3 regions of the Streptomyces sp. NPDC000345 genome follow, and region 1 is predicted to be linked to each of the others. Evidence: predicted binding sites of a transcription regulator. Region 1 holds the regulator's gene; each other region holds the start of a gene.

Region 1 (10,188 bases):
AGCAGCGGGTCTATCTGGCGCTGCGGGCCCGCGGCTACCGGGTGCGGCCGCAGTACCGGGCGGGCCGCTACCGCATCGACCTCGTCGTCGAGGGCGGGACGCGGCGCCTGGCCGTCGAGTGCGACGGCGACGCGTTCCACACCGAGGAGAACGCGGACGCGGACGCCGCCCGCCAGCGCGAGCTGGAGCGCGTGGGCTGGACGTTCGTCCGGATCCGGGGCAGCCGGTTCTTCCTCGACCCCGAGCGGGCGCTCGAGCCCCTGTGGGCGCAGCTGGAGCGGCTCGACATCGAAACGGCGGCCCAGCTGTCACGTGACCGTGCGGCGAGCGAGGCCGAGGCCCCCGGCGACGCAAGGCCCCCGACCGACCGGCCCCGCCCCGCCCTCCCGGCGGTCCCGGATCCCGCTTCGTACGACGGCCCCCACGGCCCCGTGGACCCGCGGCGGGGCGCAGCCGCGGAGGCCGGTCCGTATGACGGCCCGCGCGGCCGTGCGGGCGGGCGTCGCGAGGCTGCTCCGAAGCCCGCCGGCCCGTCCACCGACCCGCGTAGGCCCGCGGGCCGGCCGGGCACGGCTGCTGCGGAGGCGGGTCGGTACGAGGGCTCGCGTGGTGCTGTGGATCCGCGCCGCGGGGTGGTTTCCGGGGCTGGTCCGGCCGGTGACTCGCGCAGGCCCTCGGGCCGGCCGGGCGGGGCTGCTGCCGAGGCCGGTTGGCACGACGGCCCGGGTGGTCCTGGGGACCGGCCGCGCGGGGCGGAGGCCGGTCCGGGCGACGGCGTCCGAGGCCGTGCGGGCCAGCCGCCGGCGGGCGGGACCGACGTCCGTCCCGGCGCTCGCCGCGCGGGGAGTCCGGCGGGGCACCCCACGGTGTCCGGAAGGGCCCGCGGATCCGGCGCGGACGGCGCCATCGGCACCACCGCCATCGGCACCACCGACGCCGGCACCACCGACGCTGGCACCACCGGCGTCCCCGCCGGCTCCGGCCCCGTTTCCTCCGTGGGCCCGGGCAGGCCTTCTGAATCGGCGGCCGGTGACGGGAAGCCGGAGCTGGAGTCCGTGGCGCGGCTGCACCGTGACGAGGTCAATTCGGCGCAGCACGCGTTCAGCATGGGCCGGAGCGTGAAGAGCACCGCGCGGTTCCTCGCCGGAGTGGGGGTGCCCGGCTTCCCGGGCGCCGACGCCGTGGAGGTGCTGCGCGCCGGACGGGCGGTCGTGCGGGTCGCCCACGCCGAGATACAGGCCATGATCCGGGCCGTGATCGCCCATGCCGACGTGCCCGTGCTGGGCCCCGCGGGACAGACGGGTCTGGCCCGCTACCACGCACCCGGTTCCGCCGGCGTCACCGACGGGCGTACGACCGAGCTGCTGCGGGTCCGCCCGGCGGCGCCCCGTCCGGCGGCCGGGACCCTGCCCGCCGTACCGCGGCAGCCGGCGCGTGCCGCCGAGCCCGCTCCCGTGCCACAGCCGCGGGCGGCCGCCGGGCCCTCCGCCCCGGACCGGGTGGACCGGCTCAGCCCCGCCGCGCACCGCCGGGTGCACCGGGAACTGCAGCGCGTCCAGGACGCCCTGGACCGGCCCGCGCCCGAGATCGTGGCAGTCGACTCGTCCTCGCGGCAGGCACAGCTGGCGGACCACGACCGGCGGCGTGCGGCCCTGCGGCAGCGGCGGAGCTTCCTGCGGGACCTGCTGGACCGGGTCACGCCCGACTCCGCGTTCTCGGGCGGCTCGACGGTCGTGCCCGGCTGCCTGGTCGGCGTGGAGTATCCGGACGAGCCCGGCGTCACCACGTACGAGATCGCGATGCTCGCGGGCGACGAGGCGGAACGGCTGAGCCCGGACTCCGCGCTGGGCCGGGCGCTGATGGGGCGGGAGGTCGGCGACGAGGTGAGCTGGCTGACCGAGCGCGGTGCCGCCATGCGGGTCGTCGTGCGGTGTGTGGAGGACTGAGCGGCGGGGCCGGGGGCGTACGGCTGCTCCGTGCGTCCGGCATAGTCCGGACGCTCGGAATCCGTTCCGAAACCGCACCGCTTCGAGCGCGGGCGTGGCAGGGTTCTCACTCATCCGGCTCCACTTCGGTAACTCCTTGCTTATGACCGGGTCCGTCCTGTCACCCTGAGGGCATCCGACCGTCCCGGGAGCTGCGCATGGGGGCCATTCCGACCCAGCGGGAGACCTTCTCCCTCGCCACCGACGCGCTCCCGTACGCGCCCGTCGGTGCGCTCCCGCACCTGCGGACCACCCTGGGCGCCGGATCCCTCGCGCCCGGCGACGCCCGCGACCTGGTGCGAGCCGCGCTCACCGAGTGGGGCGGTGTGGCCGAGCACCTCGTCGGCGACGCGGTACTCGTCGTCAGCGAGCTCGTCACCAACGCCGTGATCCACGCCGGCACCGACGTGGAGCTGCTGTGCCGGCTGGAGGAGCATCCGGAGTGCGGCCGCGCGGTCGTCGTCGAGGTCTCCGACCACCATCCCTCCCGCGCCCCGCGCGACGACCCGCCCGAACCGCCGTACGAGACCCCCGAGTACGGCCGGGGCCTGCGCCTGGTCGCCACGCTCGCGGACGCCTGGGGAGTGACCTACCGCAGGGGCGCCAAGACGGTCTGGGCGCGGCTGCTGCCGACGCCGTCCGGGCCCCCGTACGACACCGAGGAGGCGGCCGCCCCCGGACCCGGTGCCGCCGTCGGTCTGCTCGAAGCCCTCGCCCCCGAACCGCAGGCCGCGGACCGGGGCCCGGACTGGCTGAACCGGGGCGCCCTGTCCTTCCTGGCCGAGGCCTCCGACCTGCTCGCCGGTCAGCTCGACGAGGACCTGGTCGCCGCGCTCACCAGCCAGCTGCTGGTGCCGCGGCTCGCCGACTGGTGCGCGGTGTGGCTGGAGGACGAGGTCAGCGGGCGCGGCGGCTGGGGCGAGTGGGCCGGGGGGCCAGGACCACGGCTGGCCCGGGTGTGGCACGCCAACGAGGGTCACATCGAGGAACTGCGCCGGGCCCTGGAGAAGGACCCGCCGCGGCCGTCCGATCCCCCGCGCTCGGGCCCGGAGCCCTACCCCTGGCCCGGCACGGCCCTCGGCCCGCGCGGCACGGCCCTCGCCTACCGGCTGATCGCCGGCGGCCGCCCGCTGGGCACCCTGGCGATCGGACAGGCCGGACCGCGGGCCTTCCCCGACGAGGTGACGGGGCTCGTCGAGGACCTCGGCCGCCGGGTGGCGCTGGCGATCGGCGCGGCCCGCCAGTACGCCCGCCAGGTCACCATCAGCGCCGTCCTGCAGCGCGGTCTGCTGCCCGGCGCGATGGCCGAGATCCCCGGGGTGCGCAGCGCCCTCGTCTACGAGCCGCGCGAGCAGGGCGGCCCGAGCGGCGACTTCTACGACCTGTTCCCGGCGGGCGACGGCCGCTGGTGCTTCGCCATCGGCGACGTCCAGGGCAAGGGCCCGGAGGCGGCCGTCGTCATCGGTCTGGCGCGCCCCTGGCTGCGGCTGCTGGCCCGCGAGGGCTACGGCGTCCCCGACGTCCTGGACCGCCTCAACCAGCTCCTCCTCGACGACGCGACCGAGGCCGCCGACGCCGCCGCCCGCGCCTTCGTCGGCCCCGCCGGACCCGCCGACGGCCCCCAGACCCGCTTCCTGTCCCTCCTCTACGGCGAGCTCGCCCCCTTCGAGGGAGGCGTCCGCTGCACCCTCGCCTCCGCCGGTCACCCGCTGCCGCTGCTGCTGGGCCCGGACGGCTCCGTCGCCACGGCCGCGCGCCCGCAGACCCTCCTCGGGGTCGTCGAGGACGCCACGTACACCAGTGACGTGCTGGAACTGCGGCACGGCGACAGCCTGCTGTGCGTCACCGACGGGGTGACGGAGCGGCGCTCGGGCTCGCGCCAGTTCGACGACGGCGACGGCCTGGCCGCCGCGCTCGCCGGGTGCGTCGGCCTGGACGCGGAGCTGATCGCGCGGCGCATCCGCCGGCTGGTGCACGAGTTCGGCGAGCGGCCGCCCGAGGACGACCTGGCGCTGCTGGTGCTGCAGGCGGAGTAGGTGTGCGCCGGGGTGCTGGACAATGGAGGGCATGCCTTCCGCACTCCCCGACGGCGAGCCGGTCCCCGACGACGGCGCGCTCCCGGCGCACGCGCTCACCGGCGCCGCCGACCGCCCCCTCGGGTTCTATCTGCACGTCCCCTACTGCGCGACCCGCTGCGGGTACTGCGACTTCAACACCTACACCGCGACCGAGCTGCGCGGCACCGGCGGTGTCCTCGCCTCCCGCGACAACTACGCCGACACCCTGACCGACGAGATCCGCCTGGCCCGCAAGGTGCTCGGCGACGACCCGCGCGAGGTCCGCACGGTCTTCGTCGGCGGCGGCACACCGACCCTGCTGGCCGCCTCCGACCTGGTGCGGATGCTGGGCGCGATCCGCGACGAGTTCGGTCTCGCGGCCGACGCGGAGGTCACCACGGAGGCCAACCCCGAGTCGGTGGACCCGGCGTATCTGGCGACCCTGCGCGCGGGCGGCTTCAACCGTGTCTCCTTCGGCATGCAGAGCGCCCGGCAGCACGTCCTGAAGGTCCTCGACCGCACGCACACACCGGGACGGCCGCAGGCGTGTGTGGCGGAGGCGCGGGCGGCGGGCTTCGAGCACGTCAACCTGGACCTGATCTACGGCACCCCGGGCGAGTCGGACGACGACTGGCGGGCGTCCCTGGACGCGGCGCTGGGGGCCGGCCCGGACCACGTCAGCGCGTACGCGCTGATCGTCGAGGAGGGCACGCAGCTCGCCCGCCGCATCCGCCGCGGCGAGGTCCCGATGACCGACGACGACGTCCACGCCGACCGCTATCTGATCGCGGACGAGGTGATGTCGGCCGCGGGCTACGACTGGTACGAGGTGTCGAACTGGGCCACCTCCGCGGCGGCCCGGTGCCTGCACAACGAGCTGTACTGGCGGGGCGCCGACTGGTGGGGCGCGGGGCCGGGCGCCCACTCGCACGTCGGCGGGGTGCGGTGGTGGAACGTGAAGCATCCGGGGGCGTACGCGGCGGCCCTGGCGGCGGGGCGCTCGCCCGGGGCGGGACGCGAACTCCTCTCGGACGAGGACCGGCGGGTGGAGCGGATCCTGCTGGAGCTGCGGCTGCGGGAGGGCGTGCCGCTGTCGCTGCTGCGGCAGGACGGGCTCGCGGCGGCCCGCCGGGCCCTGTCGGAGGGGCTGCTGGACCGCGGGCCCTACGGCGAGGGGCGCGCCGTGCTGACGCTGCGGGGGCGGTTGCTGGCGGACGCGGTGGTGCGGGACCTGGTGGACTGATCACTGCGGCGAGCGGCCCGGTGCCGCGTCAGGCCGCACCGCTGTCCGTGACGAAGTCGATCAGTTCCTCCACCCGCCCCAGCAGCTCCGGTTCCAGGTCCCTGTAGGAGCCGACTTTCGCCAGGATCGCCTGCCACACCGCGCCGGTGTTGTCCGACGGCCAGCCCAGGGCCCGGCACACCCCCGTCTTCCAGTCCTGGCCGTGCGGTACCCGCGGCCAGGCCGCGATGCCCAGGGACGACGGCTTCACCGCCTCCCAGATGTCGATGTACGGGTGGCCGACCACCAGCGCGTGCGCGCTGGTCACCGACTGCGCGATGCGCCACTCCTTCGTCCCCGGCACCAGGTGGTCCACCAGGACGCCCAGGCGCGCGTCCGGGCCCGGGGCGAAGTCCGCGACGATCGACGGCAGGTCGTCGACGCCCTCCAGGTACTCCACGACCACGCCCTCGATGCGCAGGTCGTCGCCCCACACCTTCTCGACCAGCTCGGCGTCGTGCCGGCCCTCGACGTAGATGCGGCCGGCGCGGGCCACCCGTGCGCGGGCGCCGGGGACGGCGACCGAACCGGAGGCGGTACGGGCCGGGCGCACGGGGCCACCCGACGACGGCCGTACGAGGGTCACCACGCGGCCCTCCAGCAGGAAGCCGCGCGGCTCCAGCGGGAACACCCGGTGCTTGCCGAAGCGGTCCTCCAGGGTCACCGCGCCCGCCTCGCAGCGGATCACCGCGCCGCAGAAGCCGGTGCCGGGCTCCTCCACGACCAGGCCGGGCTCCGCCGGGACCTCGGGGACGGGCTTCGGCTTCTTCCAGGGAGGAGTCAGGTCGGCGGAGTACTGGCGCATTCGGATGACGATAGGAGAAGCCCCGGCCCCGAGGGGTGAAGGCTCAGCGCGACACGCCGAAACGCACCGCCAGCGCGTCCCGCTGCGCCCGCACGTACGCCGCGTCCACCACGGCCCCGTGACCGGGCACGTACAGCGCGTCCTCGCCGCCGAGGTCGAGGAGTCGGTCCAGGGCGGCGGGCCAGTGGGAGGGGACGGCGTCGGGGCCGGCCTGCGGCTCGCCGGACTCCTCGACCAGGTCGCCGCAGAACACGACCTCCGGGGAGCCGGGGCCGCCGGGGACGAGGACCACCAGGTCGTGGGCGGTGTGGGCGGGGCCGACGTTCGCCAGCAGGACCTGCCGGCCGCCGCCGAGGCCGAGGGTCCACTCGCCGGAGACGAGGTGGCGGGGGCGGACCAGGGTGTCCGCGGCCTCCGTAGCGGTCGTCTCGTCCAGACCGTGGCGCACCGCGTCCGCCCGCAGCTCCTCCGCCCGTACCGTGTCGACGCCCACCGCCCCGAAGACCTCCGCGCCCGCGAACGCCGCGGCGCCGAACACATGGTCGAAGTGCGGATGGGTGAGCGCGAGATGGGTCACACGCGCGCCGGTCAGCTCCTCGGCCTGCGCCCGCAGCCGCGCACCCTCCGCGAGGCTCGACCCCGCGTCCACCACCAGCACCGCGCCCGCCCCGACGACCAGCCCGGCCGTGCAGTCCCAGCCCGGCAGCCGCACCCGCCCGACCCCGGCCGCGACCTGCTCCCACCCCAGCTCTTCCCAAGTCACCGTCATACCGGGACGCTAACGGTAGGACGCCCTGCCGCCGGACGACCTTGCCCGGGGCGTACCCCACAGCCGTACACTGGGCCGGGGAACGCTGGCACTCGGAAGTGAAGAGTGCCAGGGCAGGCGCCCAGGGGACTGGGGACTACTTCTGGAGGTGTGCGCGGATGCTGAGTGAACGCAGGCTGCAGGTACTGCGCGCCATCGTCCAGGACTATGTCGGCACCGAGGAGCCCGTGGGCTCGAAGGCGCTCACGGAGCGGCACAACCTCGGCGTGTCCCCGGCGACGGTCCGCAACGACATGGCCGCCCTGGAGGACGAGGGGTACATCGCCCAGCCGCACACCAGCGCCGGGCGCATCCCCACCGACAAGGGCTACCGGCTGTTCGTCGACAAGCTGGCCGGCGTCAAGCCGATGACCGCGCCCGAGCGGCGCGCCATCCAGAACTTCCTCGACGGCGCCGTCGACCTCGACGACGTGGTCGCGCGGACGGTGCGGCTGCTCGCCCAGCTCACGCGGCAGGTCGCCGTCGTGCAGTACCCGTCGCTGACCCGGTCCACCGTGCGGCACGTGGAACTGCTGTCGCTCGCCCCGGCCCGGCTGATGCTCGTGCTGATCACGGACACCGGCCGCGTCGAGCAGCGGATGGTGGACTGCCCGGCGCCCTTCGGGGAGGCCTCGCTGGCGGATCTACGCGCGCGGCTCAACAGCCGGGTCGCGGGCCGCCGGTTCACGGACGTGCCGCGTCTGGTCGAGGACCTGCCGGACGCCTTCGAGGCCGAGGACCGCGGCACGGTCTCGACGGTGCTCTCCACGCTGCTGGAGACGCTCGTCGAGGAGAACGAGGAGCGGCTGATGATCGGCGGCACCGCCAATCTCACCCGCTTCGGACATGACTTTCCCCTCACCATCCGGCCCGTCCTGGAGGCCCTTGAGGAGCACGTGGTGCTCCTCAAGCTCCTGGGCGAGGCGGGGGATTCGGGCATGACCGTACGCATCGGTCACGAGAACGCCTACGAGGGACTCAACTCCACTTCCGTGGTGTCGGTCGGCTACGGTTCGGGCGGCGAGGCAGTCGCCAAGCTCGGCGTGGTCGGACCGACCCGCATGGATTACCCGGGAACGATGGGAGCGGTACGCGCAGTGGCACGGTACGTCGGACAGATCCTGGCGGAGTCGTAAGTGGCCACGGACTACTACGCCGTTCTCGGCGTGCGCCGCGACGCGTCGCAGGAAGAGATCAAGAAGGCCTTCCGCCGGCTCGCCCGCGAGCTGCACCCGGACGTCAACCCGGATCCGAAGACCCAGGAGCGGTTCAAGGAGATCAACGCCGCCTACGAGGTGCTGTCGGACCCGCAGAAGAAGCAGGTCTACGACCTCGGCGGCGACCCCCTCTCGCAGGCGGGCGGCGGCGCGGGCGGCTTCGGGGCGGGTGGCTTCGGCAACTTCTCCGACATCATGGACGCGTTCTTCGGCACGGCGTCCCAGCGCGGCCCGCGCTCGCGCACCCGGCGCGGCCAGGACGCGATGATCCGGCTGGAGGTGGACCTCGAGGAGGCCGCCTTCGGCACGACCAAGGACATCCAGGTCGACACGGCGGTCGTCTGCGGCACCTGCAGCGGTGAGGGCGCCGCCCCCGGCACCACGGCCCAGACGTGCGACATGTGCCGCGGCCGCGGCGAGGTCTCCCAGGTGACCCGGTCCTTCCTCGGCCAGGTCATGACCTCGCGGCCCTGCCCGCAGTGCCAGGGCTTCGGCACCGTCGTCCCGACCCCGTGCCCGGAGTGCGCGGGCGACGGCCGTATCCGCTCCCGGCGGACGCTCACGGTCAAGATCCCGGCCGGTGTCGACAACGGCACCCGCATCCAGCTCGCGGGCGAGGGCGAGGTCGGCCCCGGCGGCGGTCCCGCCGGTGACCTGTACGTCGAGATCCACGAGCTGCCGCACGCGATGTTCCAGCGGCGCGGCGACGACCTGCACTGCACGGTGACGCTCCCGATGACCGCGGCGGCCCTCGGCACCAAGGTGCCGCTGGAGACGCTGGACGGCCTGGAGGAGGTCGACATCCGGCCCGGCACCCAGTCCGGCCAGTCGATCCCGCTGCACGGCCGGGGCGTCACCCATCTGCGGGGCGGCGGCCGCGGCGACCTCATCGTCCACGTCGAGGTCCAGACGCCGACCAAGCTCGACCCCGAGCAGGAACGGCTGCTGCGCGAGCTGGCCAAGCTCCGCGGCGAGGAGCGGCCGCAGGGCCAGTTCCAGCCGGGCCAGCAGGGTCTGTTCTCGCGGCTGAAGGACGCGTTCAACGGCCGCTGACGGGCTGCCGGGGGCTGCCGCGCCGCCGCCCCCGGACCCCCGCCGAGGCCCTGGACGGGCCTCGGCCCGGACCGCAGCACCGGCTGGTCCCGTCACACCCTCGCCGGAGGGACGGCCGGATTCGGACTTGTTCGGAGGACGTGACAACATGCCGTCATGTCCTCCGCGCTGACCGATCTCTTCCCCCATCCGATCGTGCAGGCCCCCATGGCGGGCGGCGTCTCCGTGCCCCAGCTCGCCGCCGCCGTGTCCGAGGCCGGCGGGCTCGGGTTCCTCGCCGCCGGGTACAAGACGGCCGACGGCATGTACCAGGAGATCAAGCAGCTCCGGGGGCTCACCGGCCGCCCCTTCGGCGTGAACCTCTTCATGCCGCAGCCCGAACAACCCGGTGCGGTCGACGGCTCCACCGCAACGGCCGGCGCCGCGCCTCTCGACGCCGGCGCCGTGCAGGTCTACGCCGAGCAGCTCGCCGGCGAGTCCACCTGGTACGACACCGAGCTGGGCGACCCGGACAGCGGCCGCGACGACGGCTACGACGCCAAGATCGCCGTACTGCTGGACAACCCGGTGCCGGTGGCGTCCTTCCACTTCGGCGTCCCCAGCGCCGACACGCTGGAGTCGCTGCGCCGCGCGGGCACGTTCACCCTGGTCACCGTGACCTCCGTAGAGGAGGCCGGGGCCGTCGAGCAGGCCGGGGCGGACGCCGTGATCGTGCAGGGCATGGAGGCCGGCGGGCACCAGGGCACCCACAAGGACATCCCCGAGAACGACGGCTCCGGCATCGGGCTGCTCTCCCTGATCGCCCAGGTCCGCGAGGCCGTGAGCCTGCCGATCGTCGCCGCCGGCGGCATCATGCGCGGCAGCCAGATCGCCGCCGTCCTCGCGGCCGGCGCGAGCGCGGCCCAGCTGGGCACCGCCTTCCTCGCCACCCCCGAGTCGGGCGCGCACGCCGTGCACAAGGAGGCGCTGACCAACCCCCTC
Region 2 (10,188 bases), on a different contig from region 1:
CTCCAGCGTCCGCCCCAACGGCACCGGGAAGATCACCCTGCCCTGGGCGGAGGGGGTGCGCTCCAGCGCCGCGTACGAGGACCTGGCCTTCTGGTGGGGCGGCCGTTACGTCGTCTTCGCCACCGGCGGCCAGATCGTCTACGGCCCCTCCGACGGCTCGTGGGCACCCCGTCCGCTGCTGACGGCCTCCCAGGAGCCGGCCACGGTCTGCGACAGCGAGCCGAGCGTGAGCTCCACGGGCCTGCTCGCGTTCGAGCGCCGCACCGGCAACTGCACCGGCACGCCCGGCGTGTACGTCTTCGACGGCACCGCGCAGACCGTCCGGCGCGTCCTCGCCGACGCCGAGCAGCCGGCCTACTCCCCGGACGGCACCAAGCTGGCGTTCGTCCGCAAGGACACCGACGGCAACCCGCAGGTGTTCACCGCGAACGCGGACGGCACCGACGTCAAGCAGCTCACCACCGGCCCGCGCTGGTACGCCAACCCGTCCTGGTCGCCGACCGGCACGCGGATCGTCTTCGACGCCCACACCTCGCCGTACAGCAACGACGTGCACACCGTCGAGTACGCCGACACCGCCACCGGTGCGCTGACGGCCGTCACGGACGCCTCGCGCAGCAGCTCCGTCAACAACCCCAGCTGGCAGCCCCTGCGCAGGAACGGGGTCGGCCGGGTCTGGGGCGCGGACGCCTACGCCACCAACATCGCCTCCTCCCGCTGGACCTGGAACACGCTCGGCGAGAGCGTGCCCGGCCTGATGAACGCCAAGTCCGCCGTGCTGGTCAACCGGGACGACGCGGCGTACTCCGTCACCGCGCCCGCCCTGGCCGGCAAGAAGCAGGGCCCGCTGCTGATGACCCCGAAGTCCGGGCTGTCGTCGGCGGTGAAGAAGGAGCTGAAGCGGGCGCTGAAGCCGGGGAGGACCGTGTACCTCGTCGGCGGCACGTCCGTCCTCAGCGGCACGGTCGCCACGCAGCTGAAGTCCCTCGGCTACGTCCCGAAGCGGGTGTCCGGCGCGGACCGTTACGCGACCTCGGTCGCCGTGGCGAAGGCCGTCAGCACCACCCCGAAGTACGTCTTCCTGGCCGGCGGCACCGAGTACCGCGCGGCCCTCTCCGCCGCGGCGGCGGCCGGCTCCGACGGCGGCAGCAGCGCCGGCGGTGTCGTCCTCACCAACGGCACGAAGCTGACCGCGTCGGTGAAGTCGTACCTCAACAGCCTGAACCCCGACAAGACCATGATCATCCCGGTCGGTTCGGCGGCGAAGTACGCGCTCACCCACACCGGTTTCTCCCGGTGGCCGTCGACGTACTCCTACTACCCGGTCTCGGGCAGCACGGACGCGGCGATCTCGGTGAACCTCGCCAAGTTCTGGTGGTCGGCACCGAGCCAGACCGCGCTCGCCTTCACCGGCCAGTGGCGTGACGGGGTGTCCGCGGCCGGCGCCATGAACGTCTTCGGACCGCTCCTGTGGACCACCCGCCCCGCCCTCTCCGCCGAGGTCAAGAGCTACCTGCTGCGGGAGTCCGCGAGCACCGGCTTCACGGTCGCCTTCGGCAACACCGGCGCGGTCACCCCGCAGTCGCTGGACACCGTGGGCGCCTCGATCAGCGCGGGCAGCAGCTACTTCGACTACCGCCCGTACTACAACGGCGTCATCCCCGCGAGCACCCGGGCCACGACCTTCGCGCTGCGCACCAACGACGGCCAGGCCGCCACGGTGGAGCGGACGGGCCCGGTCGGGGCCGACCCGAACCTGGAGCCGCTCAGGACGGCCCACCGGCAGTAGCGACCGTCCGTGCGGGGGCCCCGACGAGCATCGTCGGGGCCCCCGCCACGCGGGTCAGGAACACGGTCGCGGAGTTCGGCCCGTGCCCCTTGGGCAGCACCTTCCTGCGCAGTTCCTCCGGCTCCACGGCCGACCCCCGCTTCTTCACGGTCAGGATCCCGACCTCACGCTCGCGCAGCAGCGCCTTCAGCTTCTTCACGTTGAAGGGGAGCTGGTCGGTGATCTCGTAGGCGGAGGCGTACGGGGTGGGGCGGAGGTCGTCGGCGGTGACGTACGCGATGGTCTCGTCGATCAGCCCGCCGTCCAGGTCCCGTGCGACCTCGGCGACGAGATGGGCGCGGATGACGGCGCCGTCGGGCTCGTAGAGATAGCGGCCGAGCGGCCGGACGGCCGGATCGGGCAGCCCGGTCCCGAGCAGGGTCCGCGGCCCCGGCAGCAGTGTCGCCCGTACGGCCCCCGGCTCGGTGCCGAACCACAGCACCGCCTCCTTCACGTCCCCGCCGTCCGAGACCCACTCGGCCTCGGCCTCGTCCGGGACCGCCTCGTGCGGAACGCCGGGCGCGATCTTCAGAGCGGCGCGGGGAGCGGAGCGGGCGGCCGACACGGCCCAGGAGAGGGGCGGGGAGTAGGCCTCGGGATCGAAGATCCGCCCACGCCCCCCGCGCCGCGCGGGATCGACGAACACGGCGTCGTAGCCGCTCGTGTCCACCTCCGTCACGTCCGCCTCCCGTACGTCGACCAGGCCGGCGAGCCCGAGCGCGTCCGCGTTGGCCCGCGCGGCCGCGGCCGTCAGCGGATCGCGGTCGACGGCCAGGACCCTGATCCCCGCCCGGGCGAGGGCGATGGCGTCCCCACCGATCCCGCAGCACAGGTCGGCGACGGAGGTCACCCCGAGCTTCCTCATCCGCTCGGCCCGGTACGCGGCCACGCTCGCCCGCGTCGACTGCTCGACCCCGTGGGGCGTGAAGAACATCCGCCCGGCGTCCTCGGCCCCGAACTTCGCCACCGCCCGCTGCCGCAGCCGGGCCTGTCCGAGCGCCGCCGACACCAGCTCGGCGGGGTGCTCGCGGCGCAGCCGCGTGGCGACGGCGAGCTCGTCGGCGGGGGCGGTCCCCCGCACGGCGTCGAGGAGGGCGCGGCCCTCGGGGGTGAGGAGCGGGGCGAGGTCGTTCACGGGGTCATTGTCGGTCAGGGGAGCCCCGCGTGGGGCCGCCGGCCGCCGCACGCCGCCGCGGCCGCTGTCCGGCAGCCGTTCCTCCTGTGGTCCGGTCGGTGGACGGGGCGGCTCCGGCGGCGGTGTCGGGGCGGGTCCCGGGGCCGGGGCTGGGAAGATCCGGCGCCATGGGATCTGTCGTACAAAATGACAAAAATGATGCTGACGGGCAGGGGGCGGGTTCCGGGAGGGAGGGGGCCGCTGCGGGCGGGACGGCCGGTGGGACGACCGGTGGGACGACCGGGGCGACCGGTGGGGCCGGGCGGACCGGGGAGCGGGGGCGGGGCGACGGGGGCCGGTGGGCCGGTGTGCGGGCGTGGGGTGACGGGGGCCGGCGGGCCGGAGTGCGCGGGCGCGGCGGTGGGGGCCGGCGGGCCGGGGTGCGGGGTGGCATCGCGCTGCTGGCCGTGACCGCGATCGTGGCGGGCTGCGCGGAGGGCGGTGACCCGGCCGGCGCCGGAACCGACCCCGACCCCGCCCCCGGCCAGCAGGCCGGAGAGGCCGCGCCCCAGGTCCGCGCCCTCCACTCCTACGCCGACCGCCTCCGCGCCGAACAGACGGCCAGGGTCGCCGCCGCCCGGCGCTGGGGCCTGAGGAAGGTCCCGCTGACCCCGCCCGCCCCGCCCGCGAAGAAGTCCGGGATCACCACCCGGGACGGCTTCGAGGTGCGCGACCACGAGGAACTCGGACTCCCGCCCGTCTTCACCACCATCCCCACCAGGGACAGGGTCGTCTTCCTCACCATCGACGACGGCGCCGAGAAGGACCCGGGGTTCCTGCGGATGATGCGCGAACTGAGGATCCCGTACACGGCCTTCCTCAGCGACTACCTCATCCGCGACGACTACGCGTACTTCAAGAAGATGCAGGCCGCGGGAGTGACCCTGAACAACCACACCCTCCACCACCCCTACCTCCCCGGCCTGTCCTACCGGCGGCAGCGCGAGGAGATCTGCGGCATGCAGAAGGTGATCCGCGAGCGGTACGGCAGGAGCCCCGCCCTCTTCCGGCCGCCCTACGGCAACTACAACCGCGACACGCTGGTCGCCGCGAAGTCCTGCGGGGTGAAGTACGCCCCACTCTGGGACGAGGAGGTCTTCGCGGACCACTGGGAGTACCGCGAGTGGGACCGGGACCTCCACCCCGGCGACATCGTCCTGAGCCACTTCCGCGGCCGGGGCGACTGGAAGGGCACGATGCCCGACATGGTCCGCCGGTTCCTGAACAAGGTCACGGAGAAGGGGTACGCGGTGGCACGCCTGGAGGACTACCTGTGAGGACGCGGGGGCCGGTGGCCGTACTGCTGGCACTGACGGTGACCGCACTGGGCGGCTGTGCCCAGTCCGTCGACCCGATCGAACGGCTGGGCAGGAAGGCGGCGGAACGGGTGCGCCCGCAGGCCCCGGCCACCGGACAGGCCCACCGCCGCCGGGCCCCGTCGGCGGCGGCCCCCGCACCCGCCCGGTCCTCGGGACCGCTGTCCGGCAGCCCCGCCCGGGCGGCCCTCCCGCCGGTCGTCGACCACATCCCCACCCGCGACAAGGTCGTCTTCCTCACCTACGACGACGGCGCCGAACGCGACCCCCGTTTCGTCGACATGGTCCGCGAACTCCGCCTGCCCGTCAGCGTGTTCCTCACCGACAGCGTGGTCGGGCCCGGCTACGGCCACTTCGCCCGCCTGCGCTCGGTCGGCGCCACGCTCCAGAACCACACCCTCGACCACGCGGCCCTGCGCGGCCTCCCCTACGCCGGACAGCGCGCCGAGATCTGCGGCCAGCAGGAGAAACTCCGCTCCCGCTTCGGCCTGCGCCCCCGCCTCTTCCGCCCGCCCTATGGCACCTACGACACCACCACGCTGCGCGCCGCGGCCGACTGCGGCATCGCGGCCGTCGTCCTGTGGCGCGCCGCCATGGGCCCGGCCGACCTCACCTACACCCACGGCACGCCGGACCTCCGCCCCGGCGACATCATCGCCGTCGACCCGGACGAGACGGCCGGTCCGGGCCTGCGGGAACGGACGGCACGCCTGCTGCGCCGGGTGCGGGAGCGGGGGCTGACGGTGGGCAGGCTGGAGGACCATCTCCTGGGACTCCTCAGCGCCGGCCGGCGGCCTCCAGCCCGTCCGGCGGTCGGGGAAGAGGGCCGTTCAGGGCCGAAAACCCCACCGACGCGCCGCGGGCATTAGCAGTCCGCTTGACCGAGTGCTAATCACGGTCATAGTCTCGGCTCTGGCACTCCCCACTGGAGAGTGCCAACAACGCGACGGGCAGGTCCGGCACCCGCGACGACGGATCGACCTGGTCGCCACCTCAGACAGTTAACCCCGTGAGATCTCCGAAGGGGGAGGTCGGATCGTGACGACCGCCAGCTCCAAGGTTGCCATCAAGCCGCTCGAGGACCGTATCGTGGTCCAGCCGCTCGACGCCGAGCAGACCACGGCCTCTGGCCTGGTCATCCCGGACACCGCGAAGGAGAAGCCCCAGGAGGGCGCCGTCCTCGCCGTGGGCCCGGGCCGCTTCGAGAACGGCGAGCGTCTTCCGCTCGACGTCAAGGTCGGCGACGTCGTCCTGTACAGCAAGTACGGCGGCACCGAGGTGAAGTACAACGGCGAGGAGTACCTCGTCCTCTCGGCTCGCGACGTCCTCGCGATCATCGAGAAGTAGTTCACCCGAGCACTTTTGATGCTTGACGCTGCGCCCCTGGCCCCCGCGACCACACAAGAAGCCGGGCGCCCGGGGCGCAGTGCCTTTTTCACCCACAGATTTCCGAGAGGGCTCCCGCTGTCATGGCGAAGATCCTGAAGTTCGACGAGGACGCCCGTCGCGCCCTCGAGCGCGGCGTCAACAAGCTGGCCGACACGGTCAAGGTGACGATCGGCCCCAAGGGTCGCAACGTCGTCATCGACAAGAAGTTCGGCGCCCCGACCATCACCAACGACGGCGTCACCATCGCCCGCGAGGTCGAGATCGAGGACCCGTACGAGAACCTCGGCGCGCAGCTGGTGAAGGAGGTGGCGACCAAGACCAACGACATCGCGGGTGACGGCACCACCACCGCCACCGTGCTCGCCCAGGCGCTGGTGCGCGAGGGCCTGAAGAACGTCGCCGCCGGTGCCTCCCCGGCCGCCCTGAAGAAGGGCATCGACGCCGCGGTCAAGGCCGTCTCCGACGACCTGCTCGCCACGGCCCGCCCGATCGACGAGAAGTCCGACATCGCCGCCGTCGCCGCGCTGTCCGCCCAGGACCAGCAGGTCGGCGAGCTCATCGCCGAGGCGATGGACAAGGTCGGCAAGGACGGTGTCATCACCGTCGAGGAGTCCAACACCTTCGGTCTGGAGCTGGACTTCACCGAGGGCATGGCCTTCGACAAGGGCTACCTGTCGCCGTACTTCGTGACGGACCAGGAGCGCATGGAGGCCGTCCTGGAGGACCCCTACATCCTCATCAACCAGGGCAAGATCTCCTCGATCGCCGACCTGCTGCCGCTGCTGGAGAAGGTCATCCAGACCAACTCCTCCAAGCCGCTGCTGATCATCGCCGAGGACCTGGAGGGCGAGGCGCTCTCCACCCTCGTCGTCAACAAGATCCGCGGCACCTTCAACGCGGTCGCCGTCAAGGCTCCCGGCTTCGGTGACCGCCGCAAGGCGATGCTGCAGGACATGGCCACCCTCACCGGCGCCACCGTCATCTCCGAGGAGGTCGGCCTCAAGCTCGACCAGGTCGGTATCGACGTGCTCGGCTCCGCCCGCCGCGTCACCGTCACCAAGGACGACACCACGATCGTCGACGGCGCCGGCAAGACCGAGGACGTCCACGGTCGCGTCGCCCAGATCAAGGCCGAGATCGAGAACACCGACTCCGACTGGGACCGCGAGAAGCTCCAGGAGCGCCTCGCCAAGCTGGCCGGCGGCGTGTGCGTGATCAAGGTCGGCGCCGCCACCGAGGTGGAGCTGAAGGAGAAGAAGCACCGTCTGGAGGACGCCATCTCCGCGACCCGCGCCGCGGTCGAGGAGGGCATCGTCTCCGGTGGTGGCTCCGCTCTGGTCCACGCCGCGAAGGTCCTCGAGGGCGACCTCGGCAAGACCGGCGACGAGGCCACCGGTGTCGCCGTCGTCCGCCGCGCCGTCGTCGAGCCGCTGCGCTGGATCGCCGAGAACGCCGGCCTGGAGGGCTACGTCATCACCTCCAAGGTCGCCGAGCTCGAGAAGGGCCAGGGCTTCAACGCCGCGACCGGCGAGTACGGCGACCTGGTCAAGGCCGGCGTCATCGACCCGGTCAAGGTCACCCGCTCCGCCCTGGAGAACGCCGCCTCCATCGCCTCCCTCCTCCTGACGACCGAGACCCTGGTCGTCGAGAAGAAGGAAGAGGAGGAGCCGGCCGCCGCGGGTCACGGCCACGGCCACGCCCACTGATTCAAGGCGCCCGCACCACCCGGCACCACCGATGCCCGGCCCCCGCAGACACGGGGGGCCGGGCATCGGCGCGTCCGCGGACACCGCGGGTGATCCTCAGACGGGACCCCGCCCGCCCCGACGGCTTCGCCGTCAGGTCTCCAGTGCGTCCAGGGCGCCCAGTTGCGCCATCAGGCCCAGTCGGTCGTACTGCCACCAGGCCTCGGCGATCTTGCCGCTCCGGTCGAAGCGGTGGACGGTCGTCCCGGTCATGGTGACCTGCCTGCCGGTGGCCGGGAGGCCCATGAACTCGCCCTTGTGGGCGCCGCGCCAGGTCCACCTGCTGCACACACGGTCGTCCTGGGCGAGCTGGTCCTCGATGTCGAAGGAGAAGTCGAAGCCGCCGCGCCACCTCTCCACGTCGCGGCGCATCGCGTCCATCCCGATGGTGTCCTGCTCGTTGGACGGATCGTGGTCGTGGTAGTCCTGGGCGAGCAGGCCGTCGAGCGGAGGCAGCTCCCCGTGCAGGGCCACCGTCTCGAAGAAGCGCCGCGACGTCTCCGCGTACAACTTCTCGTCCCGGACGACGTCGAGATCCGTGAACGTCGGCATCTCGTCGCACAGGGCCACCAGATCCCGGAAGACCTTGTCGGTCTCGGGCAGGTTCGAGTTCCGCATCGCCTCCTCGTACGACGGGAACTCCACGATCTCGATGAAGTGCGACGCGTCCGAGCGGTCCTTGCCGACCACCGCGTGCGTCGCCGTGCGCTTCCCCTTGGTCTGTTCGACCCATGTGTCCATCAGCCGGTTCATCTCGTCGAACCGACTGGTCTTGCAGTCGATGAGCTGTACGAACGTCATGACGCCGCCTCCGGCCCCCCTGGGTCCGGTCTTCTGACACGCCCATCTTCCCACCGGAGCGGCGACGTCACCCGCTTGCCGGCGAGGCCCGTTCCCCTACTGCCGAGCCCCGTCCGCCTCCTGCCGAGCCGTACGTCCCACACCTTCACAAAGCCGTACGTCCGTCAACCACCTGAGGGCCGTACGCCGATCGCCCCTACCGGGGGCCGTACTTCCGTCCGGTCCTGGAGCTGATCCCGCCCAGCAGCGAGCGGGGCGTCACCTTCACCAGGCCCATCAGCGCCTTGTAGCGCGGGTCGGGAATCGACAGCGACTTCCCGCGCGCCAGGTCGTGCAGCGCGGCCGCGACCAGCTTGTCCGCGTCCAGCCACATCCAGCCCGGGATGTTGTCCGTGCCCATCCCGGCCCGCTCGTGGAACTCGGTCCGCACGAAACCCGGGCACAGCGCCATCAGCCGCACCCCGCTGCCCGCCAGGTCCCTGGCCGCGCCCTGCGTGAACTGCACGACCCACGCCTTCGACGCCCCGTACGTCCCGCGCGGCACGAACGCCGCCACGGACGCGACGTTGACGACCCCGCCGCGGCCCCGCTCCCGCATGGTCGCCGTCGCCGCCGAGGTCAGCCGCAGCACCGCCTCGCAGTGCACCTTGAGCATCCGCAGCTCGTCGGCCATCGAGACGTCGAGATAGCGCCCCTTGTTGCCGAAGCCCGCGTTGTTGATCAGCAGGTCGACGGGGTTCTTGCGGTCGCCGAGCCGGGCGGCCACCGCCTCGATGCCGGTGTCCGTGGCGAGGTCGGCGGTCAGCACCTCCGCCTCGATGCCGTGCCGGTCGTGCAGTTCGGTCGCCTGCTCGCGCAGCCGTTTGGTGTCGCGTGCGACGAGGACGAGATCATGCCCGTCCGCCGCCAGTCTGCGGGCGAACGCGGCACCGATGCCCGCGGTCGAACCCGTGATGAGAGCCGTTGTCATGGCAGAAGCGTAGTGACCCGGAGTCCAGGGGTCCGTTCTCTGCACGGGGCCTGCCGAACGTGAAGGCGCCGTGCGCTTCCTTCCCGTGACAGCGGTTCAGCCGCCGTGCCGCTCCACGTACGCGCGGGCCGCCGCCAGCGCCTCCGGGTGCAGGGCCTCGCCCGCCGCGAGCAGCCGGGGCAGCAGCTCCCGGTGCGTGGTGCTCGCCTGGAACGCCATCCGGGCCGTCACCTCGTGCTCCGGGATGTGGACGATCTCGATCGCGTCCCCCGCGCGGACCTCACCCGGCTCGATCACCCGCAGATAGGCGCCGGTCGCCGCCTTCGCCGTGAACCGCTTGACCCACCTGCGCTCACCCACGTGGCCCTGGAAGGTGCGGCAGGGTATCCGGCCCGTGGTCACCTCCAGCACCACGTCGAGGCCGATCCGCCAGCGCTCGCCGATCCGCGCGTCCGAGACGTCGAGGCCGGTGGTGGTGAGGTTCTCGCCGAACATGCCGTCGGCCAGCGTGCGCCCCAGCTCGCGCTCCCAGTCGTCGAGGTCCTCGCGTGCGACGGCGTACACCGCCTGGTCGTTGCCGCCGTGGTGGATCAGGGAGCACACCGTGTCCCCGGCCAGCCCGCTGCCTCCGACGCCCTTGGGTCCCGGCGCCGAGATCCGCACCGGCCCCTCCACCGGGCGCTTGTCGATGCCGGTCAGCCCCTGCGGGTGGTCGGAGTAGGGGACGGCCTTCGCACGGCCCACATTGACGGAGAGAAGCCTCATGGACGCACGGTAGGCGACCCGGGCTCAAAGTGTCGACGCATTTTTCGACGCCGGACCCAAGGTGCGCTTATGCTCGGAGGGTGATCGAGGCCCGTCATCTCCGTGTGCTGCGCGCCGTCGCCGCCACCGGCTCCTTCTCGGCGGCCGGGCGCGAGCTCGGCTGCACCCAGCCGGCGGTCAGCCAGCAGATGAAGGCCCTG
Region 3 (10,188 bases), on a different contig from region 1:
AAAGAGGTCTAGTCCACCCATGTGGTGTAGACCTTAATCCGGATAACGGTCCATTGGTAGGAACAATCAGTTGTCCACCTGGTGGACAATCACTCTGGGAACCCCGGGAGAAGCGCGGTGCAGCGGGCAGGCAGGTCAGGAACGATCGTCGGGACGATCGCGGGGGTGTCCGCACTGGGCATGACCGTGGTCCTCTCCGGCTGCGGACTCAGCGGGGGCTCCGACGACGTCACCCTGAGACTGGTCGCGGCCGACTACGGCGACAGCGGCGCCAACAGCTCCGAGAAGTACTGGGGCCGGCTCGTCGAGGCGTACGAGAAGGAACACCCCGGCGTCACCGTCGACGTCAGCGTCTACTCCTGGAACGACGTCGACGCCAAGGTCAAGGCCATGGTCGACGCGGGCAGGGCGCCCGACATGGCGCAGATCGGCTCGTACGCCGACTACGCGGCCGCCGACCAGCTGTACAAGGCGGACGACGTGCTCTCCGTCACCACCCAGGCCGACCTCGTCCCGCAGCTGCGCGACGCGGGCAAGGTGCGGGGCACGCAGTACGGCATGCCGTTCGCCTCCTCCACACGGCTGCTGTTCTACAACAAGACCCTCTTCCGCGAGGCCGGGATCACCCCGCCGACCACCTGGGCCGAACTCGCCGAGGACGCCGGGGCGCTCAAGGCGAAGGGCGTGGAGTACCCCTACGCGCTGCCCCTCGGACCCGAGGAGGCGCAGGCCGAGACCCTGCAGTGGCTGCTCAGCGGCGGAGGCGGCTACGCGCAGACCGTCAGCAGCTACAGCATCGACTCCGCCGAGAACGTCGACACGTTCACCTGGCTGAAGGACGAGCTGGTCGGCAAGGGCCTCACCGGCCCCGTGGCGCCGGGCAAGCTCAACCGCGCGGACGCCTTCGCCGCGTTCGCCGACGGTGAGGTCGGCATGCTCAACGGCCACCCGTCCCTGATGAAGATGGCCGCGAAGAAGGGCGTGAAGTTCGGCATGGTGCCGATGCCCGGCGTCGACGGCCCCCGCAAACTCGCCATGGGCGTCGCCGACTGGATGACCGCCTTCAAGCAGAACGGGCACGCCACGGAGGTCGGCGAGTTCCTCGACTTCGTCTACAACGAGGACAACGTGCTCGACTTCTCCCGCGAGTACGACCTGCTGCCGGTCACCACCTCCGCCTCCCAGGTCATGGCCGCCACCGAGGAGGACGCCGAGCTCAGGCCGTTCCTCGAGGAACTCCCGCTCTCCGAGCTCTACCCCGTCGGACGGACCTCCTGGGCGGAGGTCAGCGCGGCGGTCAAGCAGCGGATAGGCAAGGCCGTCGCCCCCTCCGGCAGCCCGGCCACGGTCCTGGGCGACCTGCAGGCGACGGCGATGACCGCGGAGAGCGCCTCCGGCGAGTGACGGCGGTGTCGGTGCCCGGGGGTCGCAACGGGTACGGTGCGGACATGGAGGAACACCTGGCCGCACGGGAGCGGAACATCCTCGCCCTGGAGCGCCGGGGCTTCTCCGGCCCCGGCGCCAAGGAACGAGCCATCCGTGAGGAACTGGACCTCTCCCCGGTCCACTACTACCAACTCCTGAACGCCCTCCTCGACGACCCGCGGGCGCTGGCCCACGACCCGGTGACGGTGAACAGGCTGAGGAGGGTGAGGGAGGCCCGGCGGTCCGGACGCTGAACCGCGCGGGCTGCGCGACCCACCCCCGCCCGCACCGGCCTGCCGCAGCTATCGTCACCGTATGGGCACCCAGGAGACGCACCCCACGGACCCCGCACCCACGACCCCCGCCGGTCGCGAGGCACTCGCCGCGATCCTCGCCCGGCCCTCCCGCACGCTCGTCGCCCTCGACTTCGACGGCACCCTCGCCCCCATCGTCGAGAACCCGGAGGACGCCCGCGCCCACCCGGACACCCTCCCGGCCCTCGCGGCGCTCGCCCCGAAGGTCGCCGCCGTCGCCGTCATCACCGGCCGCCCCGCCGAGGTCGCCGTACGCAACGGCGGGTTCGCCGGGGCCGAGGGACTGGAGCACCTCGCCGTCCTCGGCCACTACGGCGCCGAACGGTGGGAGGCCCGGACGGGCAAGGTCACCGCTCCCGCCCCGCACCCCGGCGTCGCCGCCGTACGGGCGGAGCTGCCGGCCGTCCTGGACACGGCGGCCGGGGCATGGCCGGGCGTCTGGACCGAGGAGAAGGGCGGCCGCGCCGTCGCCGTCCACACCCGCCGCGCCACCGATCCGCAGGCCGCCTTCGACGCCCTCCGCGCTCCCCTCGCCGGCCTCGCCGCGCGCCACGGCCTCATCGTCGAGCCGGGCCGCCTGGTCCTGGAGCTCCGGCCCCCCGGGGTGGACAAGGGCGTCGCCCTGCTCGACCACGTCCGCGAGACCGGCGCCGAGTCCGTCCTCTACGCCGGCGACGACCTGGGCGACCTGCCCGCCTTCGCCGCCGTCGAGCAACTCCGCGCCGGCGGGGTCCCCGGCCTCCTGGTCTGCAGCGGCAGCAGCGAGGTCGGCGAACTGGCCGCCCGCGCGGACCTCGTCGTCGACGGCCCCGCCGGGGTCGTACGGCTGCTGCGGGACCTGGCCGGTCAGCTCCGCTGAAGCCGCTGCAGGGCGGTCAGCTGTTCGAGGAACCACTGGGCCGGAGGGAGCGCGGTCGCGGCCGCCGTCAGGCGTTTGGTGCGCTCGGCACGCTCCTCCGGCTTCATGGACAGGGCCTCGTGGAGGGCGCGGGCCGTCTCCAGGACGTCGTACGGGTTCACGACGATCGCGTCGTCGCCCAGCTCCCAGTACGCCCCCGCCTCCCGTGACAGCACCAGCGCGCAGCCCTCGTCGGAGACGACCGGGACCTCCTTGGCGACGAGGTTCATGCCGTCCCGGATCGGGTTGACCAGCGCCACGTCCGCGAGCCGGTAGGCGGCCAGGGAGCGGGCGAAGTCGTCCTCGAGGTTCAGCAGCACCGGAGTCCAGCCGGGGGTGCCGTACTGCTCGTTGATCTCCTGCGACAGCCGGCTCACCTCCGCCGTGTACTCCCGGTACACCGCCAGGTCCTGGCGCGACGGATACGCGAAGGCGATGTGCACGACCCGTTCGCGCCACTCCGGATGGTCGTCGAGCAGCTGCCGGTACGCCAGCAGGCCGCGCACGATGTTCTTCGACAGCTCGGTGCGGTCCACCCGGACGATGGCCCTGCGCCCCTCGCCGCCGATCTCCGCGCGGAGTGCGGCGATCCGCTCCTCCACGTCCGGCCGGTGCGAGCGTTCGCGCAGGAAGTCGGCGTCGGCGCCCAGACCGTGCACCCCGATCCGCGTACGCCCCGGACCGCCGGCGAACTCCGCGCAGCACGCGGTGAACGCGTCCGCCCAGCGCCGGGTGAGGAAGCCCAGGCGGTCCGCGCCGAGCATCCCCCTCAGCAACTGCTCCCGGATGTCCGAGGGCAGCAGCCCGAAGTAGTCCACCGGGGCCCACGGGGTGTGCGAGAAGTGGCCGATCCGCAGGTCGGGGCGGAGCTCGCGGAGCAGCCCTGGAACCAGGCACAGGTGGTAGTCCTGGACCAGGACCGCGGCGCCGTCCGCCGCCTCCTGCGCCAGCGCCTCCGCGAACGCCCGGTTGTACGCCTCGTACGACGCCCACTGGCGGCGGAACTCCGCGTCGAAGACCGGCTCCAGCGGGGTCTGGTAGAGCAGGTGGTGGATGAACCAGAGGACCGAGTTCGCGATGCCGTTGTAGGCGTCGGCGTGCACGTCGGCCGGAATGGGCAGCATCCGCACGCCCTCCTCGCCGACCCCGCGCCGGACCGCCTCCCGGTCGCCCTCGGACAGCGCCGAGCACACCCAGAGGGCACCCGTGTCGGGCCCGATGGCGGACAGACCGGAGACCAGCCCGCCGCCCCCGCGTTTCGCGTGCAGCGAGCCGTCTTCCTCCACCGTGTAGGAGATGGGGCCGCGGTTGGACGCGACCAGCACCTGAGCACCCCGAGCAGCAGCGTCGTGCGTGGAAGCCATACGCCTCAACCTAGCCCGGTCCGGAAACGCTCAAACGTACGGTCGCCCCCTGTGGGCGGGCCGTATCCAGCCGTATACGGCCCGCCCGCCGGCGTTACGCGACCTTGCGGGTCTGGTATTCGGCGATCTCCGCCATCGGCGGCCGTTCCTCGGTGTCCACCGAGTAGGTGCGGGGCTCGAAGCCGTCGCTGCCGCGCTCGAACTGGGTGAGGGCGGGGCGGACGAGGTGGCCGCGGGCCAGGCGGAGCTGGGCGGTGCGGTAGATCGCCGCCGCCATGCGGCCGAGCGCCTGCCCGTCCTGGTGACGGTGCTTGCGCACCCCGACGTCGACCTGCGCGAGGGCGTCCAGGCCCACCAGGTGCAGGGCATCCACCAGCATGCCCAGCTCGACCCCGTACCCGACGGGGAACGGCAGCTGCTCAAGGAGGCTGCGGCGGGCCGCGTACTCGCCGCCGAGCGGCTGCACGAAACCGGCCAGCTGCGGCCAGTGCATGTTGAGCAGCGGCCGGGCCATGAGTTCGGTCACCCGCCCGCCCTGGCCGGCGGCGCCGCCCAGGGGGCGGTCGTACATGCCCTTGACCAGGTCCACGCCCGGGTCGGTGAGCAGGGGGCCGACGATGCCCGAGACGAAGTCGGAGGAGAACTCCTTCAGGTCGGCGTCGATGAAGCAGACGATGTCCCCGGTCGTGACGAGCAGCGAGCGCCACAGCACCTCGCCCTTGCCGGGCACGGCCGGGAGACGGGGCAGGATCGCGTCGCGGTGCACGACACGCGCGCCCGCCGCGGCCGCGACCTCTGCCGTTCGGTCGGTCGATCCCGAGTCGACGACCACGATCTCGTCGACGAGCGGGACCTGGTGCATGAGGTCGTGACGGATGACCGCGACGATGTCGCCGACCGTCTCCTCCTCGTTCAGCGCGGGCAGGACCACCGACACCGACTGGCCCGAGGCGCGCTTCGCGGCCAGGATCCGGTGGAGCGGGCGATCGGTCACGGACCAGGAGCGGGTGGCCAGCCAGCGCTCGACTTCTTCCAGCACAGTCTGCGGCTCCTCACTGTCGTGATCACACCGGGTGCACGGCAGGTGACCGTGTGATCCATCTCGCGGTTCGGACGACTATCTCAACTGTCCTGGCCTTCGGTTACAGTCTTGAACAACGCGGATGACCATCGCATGTCCGGGGTCGTCCGGCGTTCAGCGTTCAACAACCGAATACCGCTCATCCAGAGGGGCAGAGGGACACGGCCCGATGAAGCCCCGGCAACCCTCCAGCCGGTCTGACCACGTCGTCGTGGTGAGGCTCCCGGCTTGGGAAGGTGCCAAATCCGTCTCACGGCGAGATGCGTCGTGAGGAAGATGAGGAGAAAGGGCCTCCCCTCACATGGCTGCGCAGACTGTTGCCACCGACACCACCGCCTCCCCCGTCGACCTCGGTCCCGCCGCGGCGCTGAGCTGCCGCGAGTGCGGTCACCGCGTCCCGCTCGGCCCGGTCTTCGCCTGCGAGGAGTGTTTCGGCCCGCTCGAGATCGCGTACGACTTCTCCTCCTACGACACGGAGGAGCTCCGCAAGCGCATCGAGGCGGGACCCGCGAACATCTGGCGCTACGCGCCGCTGCTGCCCGTTCCGGCCGACGTGGCGGACAAGCCCAACATCAACCCCGGTTGGACCCAGCTCGTCAAGGCCGACAACCTGGCCCGTGAGCTGGGCATCGACGCCGGCAAGCTGTTCGTCAAGGACGACTCCGGCAACCCGACCCACTCCTTCAAGGACCGGGTCGTCGCCCAGGCCCTGGAGGCCGCCCGCGCCTTCGGCTTCACCACGCTCTCCTGCTCCTCCACCGGCAACCTCGCCGGCGCGGTGGGCGCCGCCGCGGCCCGGGCCGGCTTCCGCTCGTGCGTGTTCATCCCGCACGACCTCGAGCAGGGCAAGGTCGTGATGGCCGCGATCTACGGCGGCGAGCTCGTCGGCATCGAGGGCAACTACGACGACGTCAACCGCTTCTGCTCCGAGCTCATCGGCGACCCGGCGGGCGAGGGCTGGGGCTTCGTCAACGTCAACCTGCGGCCGTACTACGCCGAGGGCTCCAAGACGCTGGCCTACGAGATCGCCGAGCAGCTCGGCTGGCGGCTTCCCGACCAGCTGGTCGTGCCCATCGCCTCCGGATCGCAGCTCACGAAGATCGACAAGGGTCTGCAGGAGCTGATCAGGCTCGGGCTGGTCGAGGACAAGCCGTACAAGATCTTCGGTGCCCAGGCGGAGGGCTGCTCCCCGGTGTCGGCGGCCTTCAAGGCCGGGCACGACGTGGTGCGCCCCCAGAAGCCGAACACCATCGCCAAGTCGCTGGCCATCGGCAACCCGGCCGACGGTCCGTACGTCCTGGACATCGCCCGTCGCACGGGCGGTGCGGTGGAGGACGTGACGGACGAGCAGGTCGTGGACGCGATCAAGCTGCTGGCCCGGACCGAGGGCATCTTCGCGGAGACGGCCGGCGGTGTGACCGTCGGCGTCACGCGCAAGCTCGTCGAGAACGGTCTGCTGGACCCGGCGAAGACCACCGTCGTCCTCAACACCGGCGACGGCCTGAAGACCCTGGACGCGGTGGCCGGCACCGGCCTGACCGCGACCATCCGCCCCAACCTGGACTCTTTCCGAGAGGCTGGCCTCGCATGAGCGTCACCGTCCGCATCCCCACCATCCTGCGCACCTACACGGGCGGTCAGGCCGAGGTGTCCGCCGAGGGCGCGACCCTCGCCGAGGTCATCTCCGACCTGGAGAAGAACCACAACGGCATCGCCGCCCGCGTCCTGGACGACCAGGGCAAGCTGCGCCGGTTCGTCAACGTGTACGTCAACGACGACGACGTCCGCTTCGAGCAGGGGCTGGAGACGGCGACCCCGGACGGGGCCGGCGTGTCGATCATTCCGGCCGTCGCCGGTGGCTGACCCGCGTTCCGTACCCGCCGGTAGTAACCGTCGGTAACAGCGATTACCGAGCGTTCATCGAATTGCCCCCTCCGTGAGAGAAGCGGAGGGGGCAATTCAGTGTGGTTGAGCGCGGTACAGTTGGGGAACCGGGTCGCGAAACCCTGATCCGGAGTCTTTGATTTCTGCCTTACGCCCGACAAGAAGTAGCCAAAGTGCGTGTCTCTTGCGTGGCATTTGCGGCTTTTACGGGGCCCGACTTGCCCCGAATTCTGGCGAATTCTCGCCACATTCCGGATCGCGTGCGTCCAGAATTCTCGTCCGACTGACCTGTTGCAGACGGCAGTTGGACAGATACATTCAGCCGCGGTCGACGCGTTCCGGCGCACGCCCCCAACCAACTGGGGGGTGAGGTCTGACCCGGATCCGCGAAGTGTGGATCTGTGCAAGGGCCAGTAATAGGGGAGTTAGGCATGGCTCAGGGCACCGTCAAGTGGTTCAACGCGGAGAAGGGGTACGGCTTCATCGCGGTCGACGGTGGTGCGGATGTTTTCGTCCACTACAGCGCGATCCAGATGGACGGGTACCGCACCCTGGAAGAGGGCCAGCGGGTCGATTTCGAGATCTCGCAGGGCCAGAAGGGGCCGCAGGCGGACATGGTCCGACTGGCGACCGGCTGAAGCACGCGCCGACTGACAGCGACGTTCTTCTGTTTCATCTTCGAAGGGCTCGTGCCTCCAGGGGTACGGGCCCTTCGGCGTGCCGGGGACCCGGCCCGTGGCTCGGCGGAGCGTGTCCGTATGCGGGAGAGGCGCTTGCGCCCGCCCGTCACCCGACCGCCACCCCTCATCGAGCCCGCTTCGCGGGCGCACCTTGCACTCGGGCATGCCGAGTGCTAATCATTGGCGTTAGCACTCTGAAGGTGAGAGTGACAAAGAAGGACCGGGTCGGTGAGGCCCGCAGGCCAGGTGGGGCAAGGAACCACGGGGCATGCGAGCCGTCCGTCGCGGGCGCGGGCGCGGTCCGAAGGAATCACCCCCAGTCCTGGAGGGACCACTTCACATGGCCAAGATCATCGCGTTCGACGAGGAGGCGCGGCGCGGCCTCGAGCGCGGCATGAACCAGCTCGCGGACGCCGTCAAGGTGACGCTCGGCCCCAAGGGTCGCAACGTCGTCCTCGAGAAGAAGTGGGGCGCCCCCACGATCACCAACGATGGTGTGTCCATCGCCAAGGAGATCGAGCTCGAGGACCCGTACGAGAAGATCGGCGCCGAGCTGGTCAAGGAAGTCGCGAAGAAGACGGACGACGTAGCCGGTGACGGCACGACGACCGCGACCGTCCTGGCCCAGGCCCTGGTGCGCGAGGGTCTGCGCAACGTGGCCGCCGGCGCCAACCCGATGGCTCTGAAGCGCGGTATCGAGAAGGCCGTCGAGGCCGTCTCCGGTGCCCTGCTGGAGCAGGCGAAGGATGTCGAGACCAAGGAGCAGATCGCTTCCACGGCCTCCATCTCCGCCGCCGACACCCAGATCGGCGAGCTCATCGCCGAGGCCATGGACAAGGTCGGCAAGGAAGGCGTCATCACCGTCGAGGAGTCCCAGACCTTCGGTCTGGAGCTGGAGCTCACCGAGGGTATGCGCTTCGACAAGGGCTACATCTCGGCGTACTTCGCCACCGACATGGAGCGTATGGAGGCCGTCCTCGACGACCCGTACATCCTGATCGCGAACTCCAAGATCGCGAACGTCAAGGACCTGCTCCCGCTCCTGGAGAAGGTCATGCAGTCGGGCAAGCCGCTGCTGATCATCGCCGAGGACGTCGAGGGCGAGGCCCTGTCGACCCTGGTCGTCAACAAGATCCGCGGCACCTTCAAGTCCGTCGCGGTCAAGGCCCCGGGCTTCGGCGACCGCCGCAAGGCGATGCTGAACGACATCGCCATCCTCACCGGCGGCGAGGTCATCTCCGAGGAGGTCGGTCTCAAGCTCGAGAACACGACCCTCGACCTGCTGGGCAAGGCCCGCAAGGTCGTCATCACCAAGGACGAGACCACCATCGTCGACGGTGCCGGCTCCTCGGACCAGGTCGCGGGCCGCGTGAACCAGATCCGCGCCGAGATCGAGAACAGCGACTCGGACTACGACCGCGAGAAGCTGCAGGAGCGCCTGGCGAAGCTCGCCGGCGGTGTCGCGGTCATCAAGGCCGGTGCCGCCACCGAGGTGGAGCTCAAGGAGCGCAAGCACCGCATCGAGGACGCCGTCCGCAACGCGAAGGCCGCCGTCGAGGAGGGCATCGTCGCCGGTGGTGGCGTGGCGCTCATCCAGGCGTCCAGCGTCTTCGAGAAGCTGGACCTGGAGGGTGACGAGGCGACCGGCGCCAACGCCGTGCGCATCGCGCTCGAGGCCCCGCTGAAGCAGATCGCCGTCAACGCCGGCCTCGAGGGCGGCGTCGTGGTGGAGAAGGTCCGCAACCTCACCCCGGGCCACGGCCTCAACGCCGCGACCGGCGAGTACGTCGACCTGGTCAAGGAAGGCATCATCGACCCGGCCAAGGTGACGCGCTCCGCGCTGCAGAACGCCGCGTCGATCGCCGCGCTCTTCCTCACCACCGAGGCCGTCATCGCCGACAAGCCGGAGAAGGCCGCGGCCCCGGCCGGCGGCGGCATGCCGGGCGGTGACATGGACTTCTGATCGGCCTCTGGTTGATCTGCGTCCTTACCGAGGGCGGTACCCCCAGCTCCGACTGGGGGTACCGCCCTCGGGCGTTTCAGTCGGTGTAGTCCTTGAGTTCCTCGGTGTCGAGGGTGACGCCGACCGGAGCCGGAAGCGGCACGGTGGCACCCCAGTGGTAGGAGTCCGACTGCCGGTAGCGGCCGTCCTTGGGCTCGCTGAACACGACGAGCGTGTGGTTGTCGCGGTCGATGAGGAGGTAGACGGGGATCTCGGCCCCGGCGTAGCCGACAGGCTTGTCGATGCGGTCGCGCTTGTCGGTGTCCCGGTCATGGGAGGTGATCTCGACCGCCATCAGGATGCCGTCGGCTGCGGACCAGTCAGTGCGCCCCCTGAAGTGGCCCTTCGGCGCGAGGGCACCGTCCGTGCGGGCCCGGCCCTTGCGGTATGCCTCGGCCTTGACGCCGGATTCGGGGTAGAGGCGCAGATCAGGGCGATGTTGCATGCACTGCTCCTGAAGCCAGACGAAGATCTCGCCGTGGTTGCCGTCCGGCATCGCCTTGACTACTACCTTTCCGTTGACGTATTCGAGCCGCACGG

Evidence for each region. Region 1 encodes HrcA, which represses chaperone genes, less so after heat shock. Its sites were predicted from a motif close to TTNGCACTCNGNNNNNCNGAGTGCNAA; they were not measured.
Region 2: the regulator HrcA is predicted to act here: its motif matches at 5,231-5,257, upstream of groES (co-chaperone GroES).
Region 3: the regulator HrcA is predicted to act here: its motif matches at 7,797-7,823, upstream of groL (chaperonin GroEL).

Annotation. Positions count from the first base shown of each region.
Region 1 covers NZ_JBIAZE010000005.1:480,840-491,027, reverse strand. The annotation lists gene ACFY30_RS15245 (AAA domain-containing protein) at 1-1,946, shown strand, start outside; gene ACFY30_RS15240 (SpoIIE family protein phosphatase) at 2,144-4,021, shown strand; gene hemW (radical SAM family heme chaperone HemW) at 4,053-5,285, shown strand; gene ACFY30_RS15230 (DUF3097 domain-containing protein) at 5,314-6,129, opposite strand; gene ACFY30_RS15225 (MBL fold metallo-hydrolase) at 6,173-6,898, opposite strand; gene hrcA (heat-inducible transcriptional repressor HrcA) at 7,057-8,073, shown strand; gene dnaJ (molecular chaperone DnaJ) at 8,074-9,207, shown strand; gene ACFY30_RS15210 (nitronate monooxygenase) at 9,364-10,188, shown strand, end outside.
Region 2 covers NZ_JBIAZE010000001.1:676,338-686,525, reverse strand. The annotation lists gene ACFY30_RS03155 (cell wall-binding repeat-containing protein) at 1-1,789, shown strand, start outside; gene ACFY30_RS03150 (methyltransferase domain-containing protein) at 1,767-2,963, opposite strand; gene ACFY30_RS03145 (polysaccharide deacetylase family protein) at 3,383-4,279, shown strand; gene ACFY30_RS03140 (polysaccharide deacetylase family protein) at 4,294-5,187, shown strand; gene groES (co-chaperone GroES) at 5,357-5,665, shown strand; gene groL (chaperonin GroEL) at 5,788-7,413, shown strand; gene ACFY30_RS03125 (ester cyclase) at 7,546-8,253, opposite strand; gene ACFY30_RS03120 (SDR family NAD(P)-dependent oxidoreductase) at 8,450-9,223, opposite strand; gene ACFY30_RS03115 (MOSC domain-containing protein) at 9,320-9,988, opposite strand; gene ACFY30_RS03110 (LysR family transcriptional regulator) at 10,069-10,188, shown strand, end outside.
Region 3 covers NZ_JBIAZE010000003.1:140,324-150,511, forward strand. The annotation lists gene ACFY30_RS08140 (ABC transporter substrate-binding protein) at 181-1,404, shown strand; gene ACFY30_RS08145 (DUF3263 domain-containing protein) at 1,449-1,679, shown strand; gene otsB (trehalose-phosphatase) at 1,741-2,598, shown strand; gene ACFY30_RS08155 (trehalose-6-phosphate synthase) at 2,586-4,001, opposite strand; gene ACFY30_RS08160 (glucosyl-3-phosphoglycerate synthase) at 4,096-5,040, opposite strand; SAM riboswitch class I at 5,219-5,365, shown strand; gene thrC (threonine synthase) at 5,384-6,673, shown strand; gene ACFY30_RS08170 (MoaD/ThiS family protein) at 6,670-6,945, shown strand; gene ACFY30_RS08175 (cold-shock protein) at 7,398-7,604, shown strand; gene groL (chaperonin GroEL) at 7,987-9,609, shown strand; gene ACFY30_RS08185 (Uma2 family endonuclease) at 9,686-10,188, opposite strand, start outside.